Linked DNA regions of Beijerinckia sp. 28-YEA-48. The protein of the gene in region 1 binds, or shares a complex with, the protein of each later gene. Links are inferred from orthologs where the notes say so. Each region holds a gene or a part of one and is shown on either strand. Other genes may lie near its edges.

What was found.
Region 2: the proteins of ccmB (region 1) and ccmE are in contact, whole or in part, in a solved structure (PDB 8CE8), measured with the Escherichia coli proteins. The link is inferred for Beijerinckia sp. 28-YEA-48 from one-to-one orthologs.

The regions. Positions count from the first base shown.
Region 1 is NZ_FNSI01000001.1:4,777,035-4,785,255, reverse strand. The notes cover bases 2,345-5,238. They hold ccmB (heme exporter protein CcmB), read right to left. Parts: upstream 4,179-5,238; coding sequence 3,510-4,178; downstream 2,345-3,509. Other genes in these bases: acnA (aconitate hydratase AcnA), read left to right, coding at 4,993-5,238; ccmA (heme ABC exporter ATP-binding protein CcmA), read right to left, coding at 4,175-4,831; BLW50_RS22335 (ABC transporter substrate-binding protein), read right to left, coding at 2,412-3,389; BLW50_RS22340 (class II aldolase/adducin family protein), read right to left, coding at 2,345-2,408. Also shown: BLW50_RS22350 (DODA-type extradiol aromatic ring-opening family dioxygenase), read left to right, coding at 1-398; BLW50_RS22345 (Bug family tripartite tricarboxylate transporter substrate binding protein), read right to left, coding at 586-1,614; more of BLW50_RS22340, read right to left, coding at 1,638-2,344; more of acnA, read left to right, coding at 5,239-7,719; leuB (3-isopropylmalate dehydrogenase), read left to right, coding at 7,960-8,221. UniProt on the Escherichia coli protein: Required for the export of heme to the periplasm for the biogenesis of c-type cytochromes.
Region 2 is NZ_FNSI01000001.1:2,761,924-2,767,394, forward strand. Bases 1-2,807 are described here. They hold ccmE (cytochrome c maturation protein CcmE), read right to left. Parts: upstream 1,727-2,807; coding sequence 1,274-1,726; downstream 1-1,273. Other genes in these bases: BLW50_RS12970 (heme lyase CcmF/NrfE family subunit), read right to left, coding at 1-1,263; ccmI (c-type cytochrome biogenesis protein CcmI), read right to left, coding at 1,729-2,807. In the rest of the region: more of ccmI, read right to left, coding at 2,808-2,856; BLW50_RS12985 (ATP-binding protein), read right to left, coding at 2,953-4,317; BLW50_RS12990 (response regulator transcription factor), read right to left, coding at 4,323-5,018; BLW50_RS12995 (PepSY domain-containing protein), read right to left, coding at 5,103-5,426. UniProt on the Escherichia coli protein: Heme chaperone required for the biogenesis of c-type cytochromes. Transiently binds heme delivered by CcmC and transfers the heme to apo-cytochromes in a process facilitated by CcmF and CcmH.

The DNA.
Region 1 (8,221 bases):
AAATCGTGCCGATCGTGCCGATCGCGCTCAACACCTACTTTCCGCCGAACCAGCCACGCCCACGGCGCTGCTATGATCTGGGCCGCGCCATCGCCGCCGCAGTGAAAGCCTGGCCGGAAGAGCGCCGCGTCGGCATTCTCGCCTCCGGCGGCCTCAGCCATTTTACCGTCAATGAGGAGCTCGATCTCGCTCTGCTCGAAGCCTTCCGCAACAAGAACGCGGATTGGCTGCGCGCCATCCCGATGAACAAGCTCAATTCCGGCACGTCGGAAGTGCGCAACTGGCTGGCGGTGGCGGGCGCCTGCGAACATCTCGACACCCAGTGGCAGGACTATGTGCCCTGCTACCGCTCGCTCGCCGGCACCGGCTGCGGCATGGGTTTCGCGGTCTGGGGCTGAGAGGTTACCGAAGCCCTCGGTGTCATCCCGGACACTTGCGCAGCAAGTGATCCGGGACCCAGGGGCGTGTGGATGAATCTCGGATTGCAACCGAGAACGCCTTCAACGAACAGCATTTCGTCTGTTGCCCCTGGGTCCCGGATCGCGCTTTTAGCGCGTCCGGGATGACACGTAGATTGAGCAGAACCTACCGCCCCATCGCCGCATCGGCCTTGCTCAGCACATCCGGCGGAAAGCTGGCGAACTTCGCCAGGATCGCCTGGATTTCGTCGCCGGTCGCCGGATCGACATCGAGCCCGGCCTTTTCCGCTTCCGCCAGGAACCCCTTGTCCTTCATCGTCGCCATAAAGGCGGAGCGCAGGACTGCCAGCCGGTCGGCTGGCACGTTCGGCGGCGCGGCGAAGGGGCGCGACAGCAGCAATTGGCCGAAATGCACGTCGAGGATCTGCTTCTGCTCCTCGGTCTTGGCATAGTCGAAGACGCTCGGCACTTTGCCGTAGCGGTCGGTCGTCTTCGAGCCCATCTGCAACACCAGCTTCAACTGGCCGTTGGCGACTTCCCGGCTCCACTGCGTGGCAATCGAGGAGACGTAGAGCCCGCAGGAGCCATGCACTTCGCCGCGCTGCATGGCGAGATTGATCTCGCGCGTGCCCGGATAGCCAGGCACGATCTTCAATTTGGCGCCGAGCACATTCTTCAGCACCATCGGATGCTGATAGGTAATGGCCGATGTGGCGCCACCACCGAAGATCACTTCCTGCTTCATCGCATCATCCCAGGAAGTCGCGACACCCGGCCCCTGCCAGATGCCGCAATAGGACACTTCTTGCGCCATCGAGCCGAGCCAAGAGAATTTCGCCGGGTCGAACCGCGCCGTCTTATTGCCGAGGATCGGCTCCATCGCCGTCGAGGGCGCGAACATGGTGAACACAGAACCATCGGACGGCGCGACATTGTAAGTGTAATTGGCGGCCACCAGGGAGCCCGCGCCCGGCATATTGGAGGGCACCAGAGTGGGCTCGCCGGGAATATATTGACCCATATAGCGCGCCAGCAGACGCGCATTGGCGTCGTAACCGCCGCCCGGCGGAAAGCCGATCAGGATGGACACCGTCTTACCCTTGTAGAAATCAGCGCCCGTCTGCCCGTGCGCCGTCGGCGCGAACGCCACAACGGCAGCCGCCAACAGCGCCGCCTGCACCTTATCCTTGGTCATTATTCCCTCCGTTTTTTCGTTTCTTAGTAGAGTTCGCCCAGCATATCGCCACAACCGGCCTCGCGCGCCCAATATTCCCAGCCGCGCAGCAACGCTGGAGAGTTCGGATCAAGCGCCAGCCGCGCCTCGATCTCACCCTGCGACAAAGCCCTAATCTCACTCTCGTCATCGCTCAAGCACATGCGCATCGCCGCCATCTGCACGCGCGCGTTCTTGGGGATATAGACGGCGAGGCGCACCAGGTCTTGGATCGATACGCCAGTGCAGACAAAGCCGTGGCCACGCATCAAAGCCATACGGTTGCAGTCGAGGCAGCCGGCGAGATCGCGACCCTGCTCCATATTGGTCACCAGCAACGTGGTGCGATCGCCAAACTTCTCGGCGATATCCCACACCGGTACATGCGCGCCCATATTGCCGACCGCATGCAGCACCGGTCGCAGCTTGCGCCGCGAAATGGTGAAGGGCAGCACATCCTCCGCATGGGAATGGATGACCGCCATCACATCGGGACGTTTCTCGTAGACGCCGCCGTGGATGAAGCGCTCCAGATAGAGCGGCCGCTTTTCGTCCGGCGACACCGGCGTGCCGTCGAGATGGAATTCGATGATATCGGCTTCCGTCACGATGCCGGGGCTGAGCGAGCGCGACAGCAGATAGCGCGACGGATCGTGCGGATGGCGCATGCTGACATGGCCATAGGCATCGAGCACATGCTCATAAGCCAGAATGCGGTTGGCGATGACGACATCGCGGATGGCGGTTTTGATCGCATCCAATTTAATTGCGTCCATGGCTCAGGCTCCCACATCCACGAACAATTCTTCCATCGTCGGCTTGCGCGCGATCATGGCGTCGCGATGCATATATTCGATCGCCTTGGTCAGGGTCGGCAGATTGGCCTTCAGCCCATAAGGCCAGGGATCGTCGCCAAAGGTCTGTTTGATCGTGTCGATCTCGGCATAAAGCCACGGCAGCATGACGCGCTGCGCACCGGAATATTGCAATTTCTCCCACATGCTGCGCTTCGACGCCTCGAACGCCTCGTACAGCGGCCGCGCGATCCAGGGGTTCTTCTCGAACACGCTTTTGCGGATGACCACGAGATGCATGATCGGATGAATTTTCGTGCGCTTGTAATAGTCGATCTCGACATCGCGGAAGTTCGGAAACAGCCGCACCACATCCGGATCGACGCCCAGCGTATCGGGGATGAGCGCGCCCAAAGTGGCATCGATCTCGCCACGGCTGAGCAATTGGCTCAAGGACGCGGTGGCGTTCACTTCCAGTTTGAGCGGACGCAGCAGCGGCGGCGCGTGCGGATTTCCATGGGTGCCGGCCGTATGCATATTGCCCTGCACCCAGGTGACGTCGGAGAGATCGACGCCATATTCATCTTCCAGCATGCCCCGGCACCACAGCGCTGCGCTCATCGTATAGAGCGGCACGCCGATACGCTTGCCGGCCAGATCCTTCGGCGTCTTGATGCCGGATTTGCGATTGTAACAGATGAAGCCGTGGCGATAGACCTTGGAAGGAAACACCGGCAGCGCCACGAACGGGCTGGTGCCCGCCACCGTATTGGCGATGTATTCCGACGACGACATCTCCGCCATGTCGAAATCGTCGCTCGACATCAGCAGGTCGAACAGTTCGCGCGGGTCGTCCATCACCCGATAGTCGAGATCGATCCCCTCCGGCTTCACTTCGCCGCTCGCCAGCGCCTCCATCCGATCATAGGGGCCGCAGGCAAAAGTTAGTTTCAGCTTGGTCATTGTTCCTCCGGACTGATTTGCCGGGGACAATGGCGCAGGACACAGGCCGGCGCAATCAATGCGCAGAACAATGTTGATCTACGCGATTGATGCTTGTCGCAGAGATTCAGCGCGCCAAATTCAGCGGGCCATGGCGCGCAACGCCGCCGCTGCTGCGAAAGGCGCCAGAACAATCGCGGCCAGCGACAACGCCACCAGAATCAGGAACGGCGACAAGAACGGCACGGTGCCGCTCGTTGCCTGCGCCGCCGACACACCGAAGATAAGCACCGGGATGGTCAAGGGCAGAACGATCACCGCCATCAACAAACCGCCGCGCCGCAAGCTCGCCGTCAACGCCGCGCCGATGGCGCCAACAAAGGTAAGAGCCGGCGTGCCAGCAGCCAGCGTAGCTGTCAGCGCCGCCAGCGCCGGCCCGTCAACCGCCAGCATCACGCCAAACAGCGGCGCCGCAATGACAAGTGGCAGGCAGGTCGCCACCCAATGCGCCGCGCATTTGACCGCAACGATCAGCTCCAGCGGCAGATCAGCCATGCGCAGAAGATCGAGCGACCCATCCTCGGCATCGGATTGGAACAGCCGGTCGAGGCCGAGCAGGGTCGCAAGCAGCGCCGCGATCCAGAGAATCGCCGGCCCTATGCGCGCCAGAAGATTGAGGTCGGGGCCGATGGCGAACGGCACGATGGTCACGAGGATCAGGAAAAACACGACGCCGATCGTCGCCCCACCACCGATCCGATGGGCAATGCGCAGCTCGCGCATGAACAAGGCGCCGCAGGCGGCCATCATGGACCAGCATCCTCTCCCAACCGCAGTTCGTGCACCGCGATGCCGAGCTGGTCATGGGTGGCGGCGACGATCAGACCGCCGCCGTTGAGATGCGCCGCCATGACTTCGGTGAGTTTTTTCACCGAAGCCGCATCGAGCGCCGCCGTCGGTTCATCGAGCAGCCAGATCGGCCGCGACACCACCAGAAGCCGCGCCAGCGCGGCCCGGCGACGCTGCCCGGCGGAGAGATATCCGGCCGGTGTATCAACCACATGGGCGAGATCGAACCGCTCCAGCGCGGCGACCGGCGTGAGGTCTTCGCCCTGGCTTGCCGCCTCACCAGCCCCCGCATTTCCAGCTTCTTGACGCAGCATGGTGGCCCAAAAGCGCAGGTTCTCGCCGACGGTCAGCGCCGGCTTCATCGCCTCCTGGTGTCCCAGATAGTGGGACAGCGCGGCGATCGGCGCATCGCCGGAGCCTGGTATTTCTGCGCCCAACACTTCGACCGAGCCCTGCTCGAACGGCAGCAGGCCGGCGATACACCGCAGCAATGTCGATTTGCCCGAGCCATTGGCGCCGACGACCGCCAGCGCGGTGCCGGCCTCGACCGTGAACGTCAATTGAGCGGCCAGATGCTGCTCGCCCCGCACCAGATCGAGACCAGCGACGCGCAGCGAAACGGGGGAGGGCGAAAAATCAGGCAAAACAGTCTAAGCCCGTCATGAGATCGGTCTTGTGATATGAGACAAAAAATCAACCAATCAGCGTGTAGCGCGCGCCGCAGGAATTATCTATAAGCCCCGTCAATCCCCCCACCTCCAACCGGGATCATACAATGACCTCCCTCGACAGCTTCAAATGCCGGAAAAAGCTCACAGTTGGCACCAAGACTTATCATTATTATTCATTGAAGGATGCCGAGAAGAACGGGCTGAAGGGCGTTTCGAAACTGCCGTTCTCCATGAAGGTCGTGCTTGAGAACCTGCTGCGGTTCGAAGACGGACGCACCGTCACCAAGGCCGACATCGTCGCCTGCGCCGCCTGGGCCTCGAACAAAGGCAAAAAAGAACACGAAATCAATTTCCGCCCGTCGCGCGTCCTGATGCAGGACTTCACCGGCGTGCCCGGCGTGGTCGATCTGGCCGCCATGCGCGACGCCATGACCAAGCTCGGTGGCGACCCCGAGAAGATCAACCCGCTGATCCCCGTCGATCTGGTCATCGACCATTCGGTCATCGTCGACGAATTCGGCTCGGCCCGCGCGTTCAAGAAGAACGTCGAGCTCGAATATGAGCGCAACATCGAGCGCTACAACTTCCTCAAGTGGGGCCAGGGCGCGTTCGACAACTTCCGCGTCGTGCCGCCGGGCACCGGCATCTGCCACCAGGTCAACCTGGAATATCTGTCGCAGACCGTCTGGACGAAGAAGGAAAAGTACAAGCCGGCACGCGGCCCAGCCGTGAACGTCGAACTGGCTTATCCGGATTCGCTCGTCGGCACCGATTCGCACACCACCATGGTCAACGGCCTGTCGGTGCTCGGTTGGGGCGTCGGCGGCATCGAGGCCGAAGCCGCCATGCTCGGCCAGCCGCTCTCCATGCTGCTGCCTGAGGTCATCGGCTTCCGCGTCGACGGCAAGCTGAAGGAAGGCGTCACCGCCACCGATCTGGTGCTCACCGTCACGCAGATGCTGCGTAAGAAGGGCGTCGTCGGCAAGTTCGTCGAATTCTACGGCCCTGGCCTCGACTCGCTGACCTTGGCCGACCGCGCCACCATCGGCAATATGGCTCCGGAATACGGCGCGACCTGCGGCTTCTTCCCGATCGACGCCGAGACCATCGACTATCTGAAGGTATCGAGCCGCGCTTCGGCCCGCATCGCGCTGGTCGAGAAATATGCCAAGTCGCAGGGCATGTTCCGCGTCAAGGCGACGCCGGATCCGGTGTTCACCGACACGTTGGAACTCGATCTCGGCTCCGTCACCCCGTCCATGGCCGGCCCGAAGCGCCCCGAAGGCCGCGTGCCGCTGGAAGGCGTCAGCACCGGCTTCACCTCGGCGATGACCACCGACTACCGCAAGGTCGACGACATGGCCTCGCGCTACAAGGTCGACGGCAAGAACTACGACATCGGCCACGGCGACGTCGTGATCGCGGCGATCACCTCCTGCACCAACACGTCGAACCCGAACGTGCTGATCGGCGCGGGCCTTCTCGCCCGCAACGCGGCCGCCAAGGGCCTCACCGTCAAGCCGTGGGTGAAGACCTCGCTGGCGCCGGGTTCCCAGGTCGTCGGCGAATATCTCGCCAAGTCCGGCCTGCAGAAGGATCTCGATAAGCTCGGCTTCAACCTGATCGGTTACGGCTGCACCACCTGCATCGGCAACTCCGGCCCGCTGGCGCCGGAAATCTCCGAGAGCATCAACAAGAACGGCATCGTCGCCGCCGCCGTTCTCTCCGGCAACCGCAACTTCGAAGGTCGCGTCAGCCCCGACGTGCAGGCGAACTATCTCGCCTCGCCGCCGCTGGTCGTCGCCCATGCGATCGCTGGTACCGTGACCAAGGACCTGACCAAGGAGCCGCTCGGCCACACCAAGAAGGGCGAGCCGGTCTACCTGCGCGACATCTGGCCGACGAACAAGGAAATCGACACCTTCATCCGCAAGTTCGTCACCAAGAAGACCTTCAAGGAACGCTACGCCGACGTGTTCAAGGGCGACACCAACTGGCGCAAGGTGAAGGCGCCGGTGGGCCAGACCTATAAGTGGAACATGTCGTCCACCTATGTGCAGAACCCGCCTTACTTCGAAGGCATGACGATGACTCCGGCGCCGATCGCCGACGTCGTCGACGCCCGCATCCTGGCGCTGTTTGGCGACAAGATCACCACCGACCACATTTCTCCGGCCGGTTCGATCAAGCTCACCTCGCCGGCCGGCAAATGGCTGGCCGAGCGTCAGGTGCGCGAGAAGGACTTCAACCAGTACGGCACCCGCCGCGGCAACCATGAAGTGATGATGCGCGGCACCTTCGCCAACATCCGCATCAAGAACTTCATGAACAAGGGCAGCGACGGCAACGTGCTGGAAGGTGGCAACACCGTCCACTATCCGTCGGGCGAAAAGCTGTCGATCTACGACGCGGCGATGAAATACGCCGCCGAGCAGGTGCCGCTGGTCATCATGGCCGGTGAGGAATACGGCAACGGCTCGTCGCGCGACTGGGCGGCCAAGGGCACGCGCCTTCTCGGCGTGCGCGCGGTCATCGCCCAGAGCTACGAGCGCATCCATCGCTCCAACCTGGTCGGCATGGGCGTCCTGCCGCTCACCTTCGAAGCCGGCACCTCCTGGCAGACGCTGGGCCTGAAGGGCGACGAACTGGTGACCGTGCATGGTCTCGGCGAAAAGCTGAAGCCGCGCCAGCAGATGGAAGCCTCGATCAAGTTCGCCGACGGTTCGGAAAAGAAGATCCCGGTCGACTGCCGCATCCTCACCCTCGACGAGCTCGAATACTTCCGCCACGGCGGCATCATGCAGTACGTGATCCGCCAGCTGGCCGCCTGATCTCAGGCATAGGCCAAGGCAGGCCCTTGAAAAGCCGCCCAGGGGCTCGGTTCTAAGAACCGAGCCCTTTTCTATTTCGACGCATTTTCTTCACGCGAACCGGCCTCCACTTCGCTCAAAAAAGCTTTAAGTGGCGGCTTTTTGCATATCAGCCCCGCCCGTGAAGCGGGTCGCTTGCCATTCCAGCGGCAGGCCGGTAGCAAAGCCGCGCAATTCAACCGTTCAGACCGAGGACCCCTCATGGCCACCTACAATCTGTTTCTCCTGCCCGGCGACGGCATCGGCCCGGAAGTGATGGCGGAAGTGGAGAAAGTGGCCCGCTTCCTCGACGAAAGCGGCGTCGCCAGCTTCAATATGGAACGCGGCCTGGTCGGCGGCTCGGCCTATGACGCCCACGGCCAGTCGATCAGCGAAGAGCATATGGCCATGGCCCATGCGGCCGACGCCGTGATCTTCGGCGCGGTCGGCGGCCCGAAGTGGGACGCGGTGCCCTATGACGTGC
Region 2 (5,471 bases), 2.0 Mb from region 1 along the record:
GGCGCCAAGGAAATTACCGCGCTTCCACGCCAAAACTTGGCCAAGCGGCATGGCGAGGAACAGCGGCACGAAGAGCGGAATGAACGTGTAGTTGAAGAACGGCGGCCCGACCGAAATCTTGTCGCCGGTGAGTGCTTCGAGCGCCAGCGGATAGAGCGTGCCGACGAAGACCGTGGCGCAGCTCGTGGTCAACAGCAGGTTGTTGAACACCAGCGCGCCCTCACGCGAGATCGGCGCAAAAATGCCGCCCGCTTTCAACAACGGACCGCGCAGCGCGAACAGCGCCAGCGAACCACCGATGAAGAAAACGAGGATAGCGAGGATGAATACGCCGCGCTGTGGATCAGTGGCGAAGGCATGGACCGACGTCAGCACGCCGGAGCGCACGAGGAAGGTACCAAGCAGAGAGAGCGAGAAGGCGAGGATGGCGAGGAAGATCGTCCAGATTTTCAGCGCGTCGCGCTTCTCCATCACCGTCGCCGAATGCAAGAGCGCGGTGCCGGCGAGCCACGGCATGAGCGAAGCGTTCTCGACCGGATCCCAGAACCAGAAGCCGCCCCAGCCCAAGGTGTAATAGGCCCAGTAGGAGCCCATGGCGATGCCGAGCGTGAGGAAGATCCAGGCGGTCAAGGTCCACGGCCGCACATAGCGCGCCCATTGCGCGTCGATGCGGCCATTGATGAGCGCGGCGGCGGCGAACGAGAAGGTGATCGAGAAGCCGACATAGCCGAGGTAGAGCATCGGCGGATGGATGGCGAGGCCGGGGTCTTGCAGGATCGGATTGAGATCATTGCCCTCGGCCGGCGGCGGCAGCATGCGGGCGAAGGGATTGGACGTCAGCAGGATGAAGAGCAGGAAGGCGGCGCTGATCCAGCCTTGCACCGCCAGGGTCGTCGCCAACAGATCCTGTGGCGTGCGCCGTCCTCCAACAGCGACAAGCGCGCCAAAGAAGGCGAGGATCAGCACCCACAGCAGCATCGAGCCTTCGTGATTGCCCCAGACCCCGGAGAATTTGTAAATCAGCGGCTTCTGCGAATGAGAATTCTGCACCACATTGGCGAGCGAAAAATCAGACGACAGATAGGCCCATGTCAGCGCACCGAAGGCGATGGCGACAAGAACGAATTGGATGATCGCCGCTGACGGCGCCATGGCCATCAAAGCCGGATCATTCTTGCGGCTGCCCCAGAGCGGCAGAGTTCCCTGCACCAGCGCCAGCGCCAGCGCGAGAACGAGAGCGTAATGTCCGGTTTCGACGATCATCGCGACGTGCTCACTTCTTCGCCTCGGCGCCGTTCGCCTGCCAATGGCCTTGTTTCTTCAAAGCATCGGCGACTTCGCGCGGCATATAGTTCTCGTCATGCTTGGCCAGTACGGAATCGGCGCGAAAGCTCGTCGGGCTCACCAGCACGCCCTCGGCGACGACACCCTGCCCTTCGCGAAACAGATCCGGCAACATGCCAGTGTAAGTCACGCTGATCTCGCGCTCCACATCGGCGACGACAAAGGTGACGGTGCGATTTTCGCCCTTCATGATCGAGCCCGCCTTGATCAAACCACCCAAGCGCATGCGCGTGCCAGGCGCCGGCGCCTTGGCGGCGATCTCGGCCGGCGAATAGAAAAAAACGATATTGTCGCGCAGAGCGAACATGGTGAGTCCTGCGGCGACAAAGAGGACGCTGAGCGCGCTGCCGATCAACACCAGCCGGCGTTGCTTGCGGGTCATGATCAGCCTCCAAGTCCCAGTTCGCTTGCCAGGGCGTCGACGCGAGCCCGCCCTTCGCCATCGTCGGCCAGCGCCTTGCGCGCCTCAGCCAGCGCCGCACGGGCATCATCAGGCTGCTTCAAAACCATATAAGCCCTGATCAGCATCGCCCACCCATTGCCGTCGCGCCCGTCCTTCGCCAGTTTGGCGGCCAGATTACCGACCATGGCACGAATGGCGCTGTCGCGCTCAGCCTCGGGCAGCGCGGCGATCGCCTGCCCGGCTTCGCTGGCGGGGCGTGCATCGGCGGATGCTTCGGGCAATCCCAGTTCACGGATCCGGTCGCGCACGACGCCGGCCCATTCAGCATCGGCCGGTGCCTCAGCCACGAGCTTTGTCCAGATATCGCGGGCTTTTAGCTTGTCGCCCGCCTGGGCGGCAGAAAGGCCGATATAAAAACGCGCCTGCTGAAACTGCGGCGCCAACGCCAACGCCCGTTCAAAGGCAGCCAAGGCCTCGGGTGTCACGTGGCCGTTCGCGGCAAAAACCAAGGCTTCGCCCAGTGAGGTCTCACGCACCGGGGTCGCGCCGAGAACACGCAGCGCGTTGGCCCAGGCCTTGGCGGCGTCCTCGTAACGGCCCAAACGCAGATAGACCGGCGCGATCACTTCATAGCCGCGGCCATCGTCCGGGTTCTTCGCCAAATGGGCTTCGATCTGGGCCACAGCCATCATGATGTCGGGCTGGCCCGGCGGCGCCTGACGGCGCGCTTCGAGCGGCAGGTCGGGAACCTCGGGATTGCCGATGCGTGCGTAAAGGCCGAGCGAAACGCCGCCGATGATGACGATGCTGGCCAGCGCCGCGACGCGCCGGCGCCAGGTAGCGGCAGAGGAAACAGTGGCTGCGGAGGTGGAAACAGTCCCCTCGCCTTTGGCCTCCGTGCGCATCAGACGACGGGCGGCTTCGGCACGCATGGACTTGGCGTCAGCTTCACTGACAAGGCCACGCTGGAGGTCGGTGTCTATGCCGGCCAGCTCACTGCGATAAAAGGCGGTATCGCCATCGGATAGCGGCTGGCGCGCGCGCGATAGCGGCCACAAAACGCCGATAGCGGCAAGCCCGGTCAGAAGCGCGAAAACGACCCAGATCATGGCGCGGGTTCTGTCACGGCTTGATGGCGAATGAAAGCCGCCACAAAGTCACATCCGCATTATGTCCGTAGGAAGCCATCGCTCAAACTGGATGTTTCAGCCCGCAGGCAGGCGCAAAACTGCCCGTAATCCACCCATCGACGCCTCTTCCAGGCGCAAAGTGCCGCCATAGACCCTTGCCAGATCAGCAACGATGGAGAGGCCGAGGCCCGAGCCCGGCTTGGTCTCGTCCAGGCGGCGACCGCGCGCCATGGCCTCCTCCCGCCGTTCCGGCGGCAGGCCCGGCCCGTCGTCTTCGACGCTGACCTCGATAAATCCGTCCGCCAGCCGGCGGGCGCGCACGGCGACCTGGCTCGTCGCCCATTTGCCGGCATTGTCGATGAGATTGCCGGTCATGTCCTCGAAATCCTGCCGTTCGCCGCGAAAGCGCAGGCCGGGGGCGCCGTCGAAATCGAAATCGACGCGGGTGTGGAGCTTTTCGAAGGTGCGCATCAGGGCATCGAGGGAGGGTTCGATTTCGGTGATGGCGCCGATGACACTGGAGCGGGCGGCGAGCCGGGCGCGATCGAGATAATAGGTCACCTGGTCGCGCATCACCTCGACCTGTTCAAGCACTTTGCCACCAAGCGGCGAAGCGTCCGTCGCCGCCTCGTTGGAAATAACGCTGAGCGGCGTCTTCAGCGCATGGGCGAGATTGCCGACCTGCGTGCGCGAGCGTTCCACCACTTCGCGGTTGGAGGCGATGAGCAGGTTGAGCTCTCCGGCCAGGGGCGCCAGATCCTGTGGATAGGCGCCGGCGATCTTTTCCCCGTCGCCCCGGCGAATGGCCGCGACCTCGCCACTCAACAGACGCAAGGGCCGGAGGCCGAAGCGCACTTGCAGCGCCGTCGTGCCGACGAGCGCCAGGGCCAAGATGGCGAAGGCCAAGGCCAGGGTCAGGGTGAACTTACGAATCTCGAGAAGAACATCCTCGTTGGTGGCGGCCACCTGAACCAGATAGGTGCCGTCATCACCGACATCGATGACCCGTTCGATCATGCGCAGATTGCGACCATCGGGGCCTTCGATATAGCCCTTGCGCAGGCCGGTCTGATCGGCACGCACGCCGATGTCGGCTAAGCGCGGCAGGCGCGAGGCGAAAAGCGAGCGCGACGCGCGCATCTGCGGCGTGGCGCCATCCATGCGCGTCACCTGCCAATACCAGCCCGAGCGGGTAAGTTCGAACAGGGGCTCGCCCAACTGACCAGGGCTTGTCGGCGCTTCATCGCCGCTCAGCGCCACATCGGCGACCAGAGCCTTCAGGTAGACCGACAGGCGATCGTCGAAAGCCTGCTCCGTCGTTTGCCGGAACGCGGCCACCAGGCCAGCGCCGGCGATCAGCAGAAGCAGGATGCTCCAGAAAGCAGCGGACAGAAAAAGGCGGGTCGGGATCGACAGCGCATCGCGGCGTAGCAGAGCCATCGCGCCTATCTGCTCGATTTGGCCGGAGAGGCCGGCGGCTCGCCCGGCGGCGCGATCAGATAGCCCAGGCCACGGATCGTCTGCAGAACTTCGACGCCAAGCTTTTTGCGCAGACGGCCGACGAAGACCTCGATCGTGTTCGAGTCGCGATCGAAATCCTGATCGTAAAGATGTTCGACCAGTTCGGTGCGCGAAACGATGCGGCCGGCGTGATGCATCAGATAGGCGAGCAGCCGATATTCATGGGAGGTGAGCCGGATCGGATTGCCATCAACGACCACCCGGCCCGCCTTGGTGTCGAGCCGCACCGGGCCGCAGACCAGTTCGCTGGTCGCATGGCCAGCGGCGCGGCGCACCAGAGCGCGCAGACGCGCCAGCACTTCCTCCATATGGAAGGGCTTGGCGACATAATCGTCAGCGCCGGCATCGAAGCCTTCGACCTTGTCGCTCCAGCGGTCGCGCGCGGTCAGCATCAGCACTGGTGTCTTGCGGCCAGCGGCGCGCCACTCTTCCAGAATGGTGATGCCATCCTTCTTCGGCAGGCCGATGTCGAGGATGATCGCGTCATAGGGCTCGCTCTCGCCAAGGAAATGGCCTTCCTCGCCGTCGAACGTCGTGTCGACCGCATAGCCCGCCTGTTCCAGGGCGGCGACAAGCTGACGATTCAGATCCTTGTCGTCCTCAATAACAAGCAGTCGCAACAGACCCGCTCCTTCATGGCGTTTTGCGGTTTGGCGTGATCCAACCAACAAAGACGCGTCAAAATAAAATCCTAGGCAGATTACCTAGGGCTGCGAAACCGGCAGCTGAGAAACCGGTTTGCCGTCGACGGCATCCAGATAGACGCGAACGACTTTTCCGTCACGACGCAGCAGCGCCAGCTCATATACGTATTTGTCGTCCCAGCGACAAAGGCGAGAGCGCAGCGGCTCGCCCCCGCCGTTGCGGGCGGCATTGCGTAGCATGGGAAAAGGATCGGCGAGCTTGCGCTCCTGCACGGCGGCGCGCGTCTCGGAGGGCGACAGACAGGTGTGCACAGCGCGCTCCGCTCCAAGGGCGGGCGGCGCGGACATATGACCCATCATTGCCAAAACGAGCAGGAGTTGCATGGCCCGATCCTGCCTCAATTCCGCTGAACCCTAGATGAACTCCCC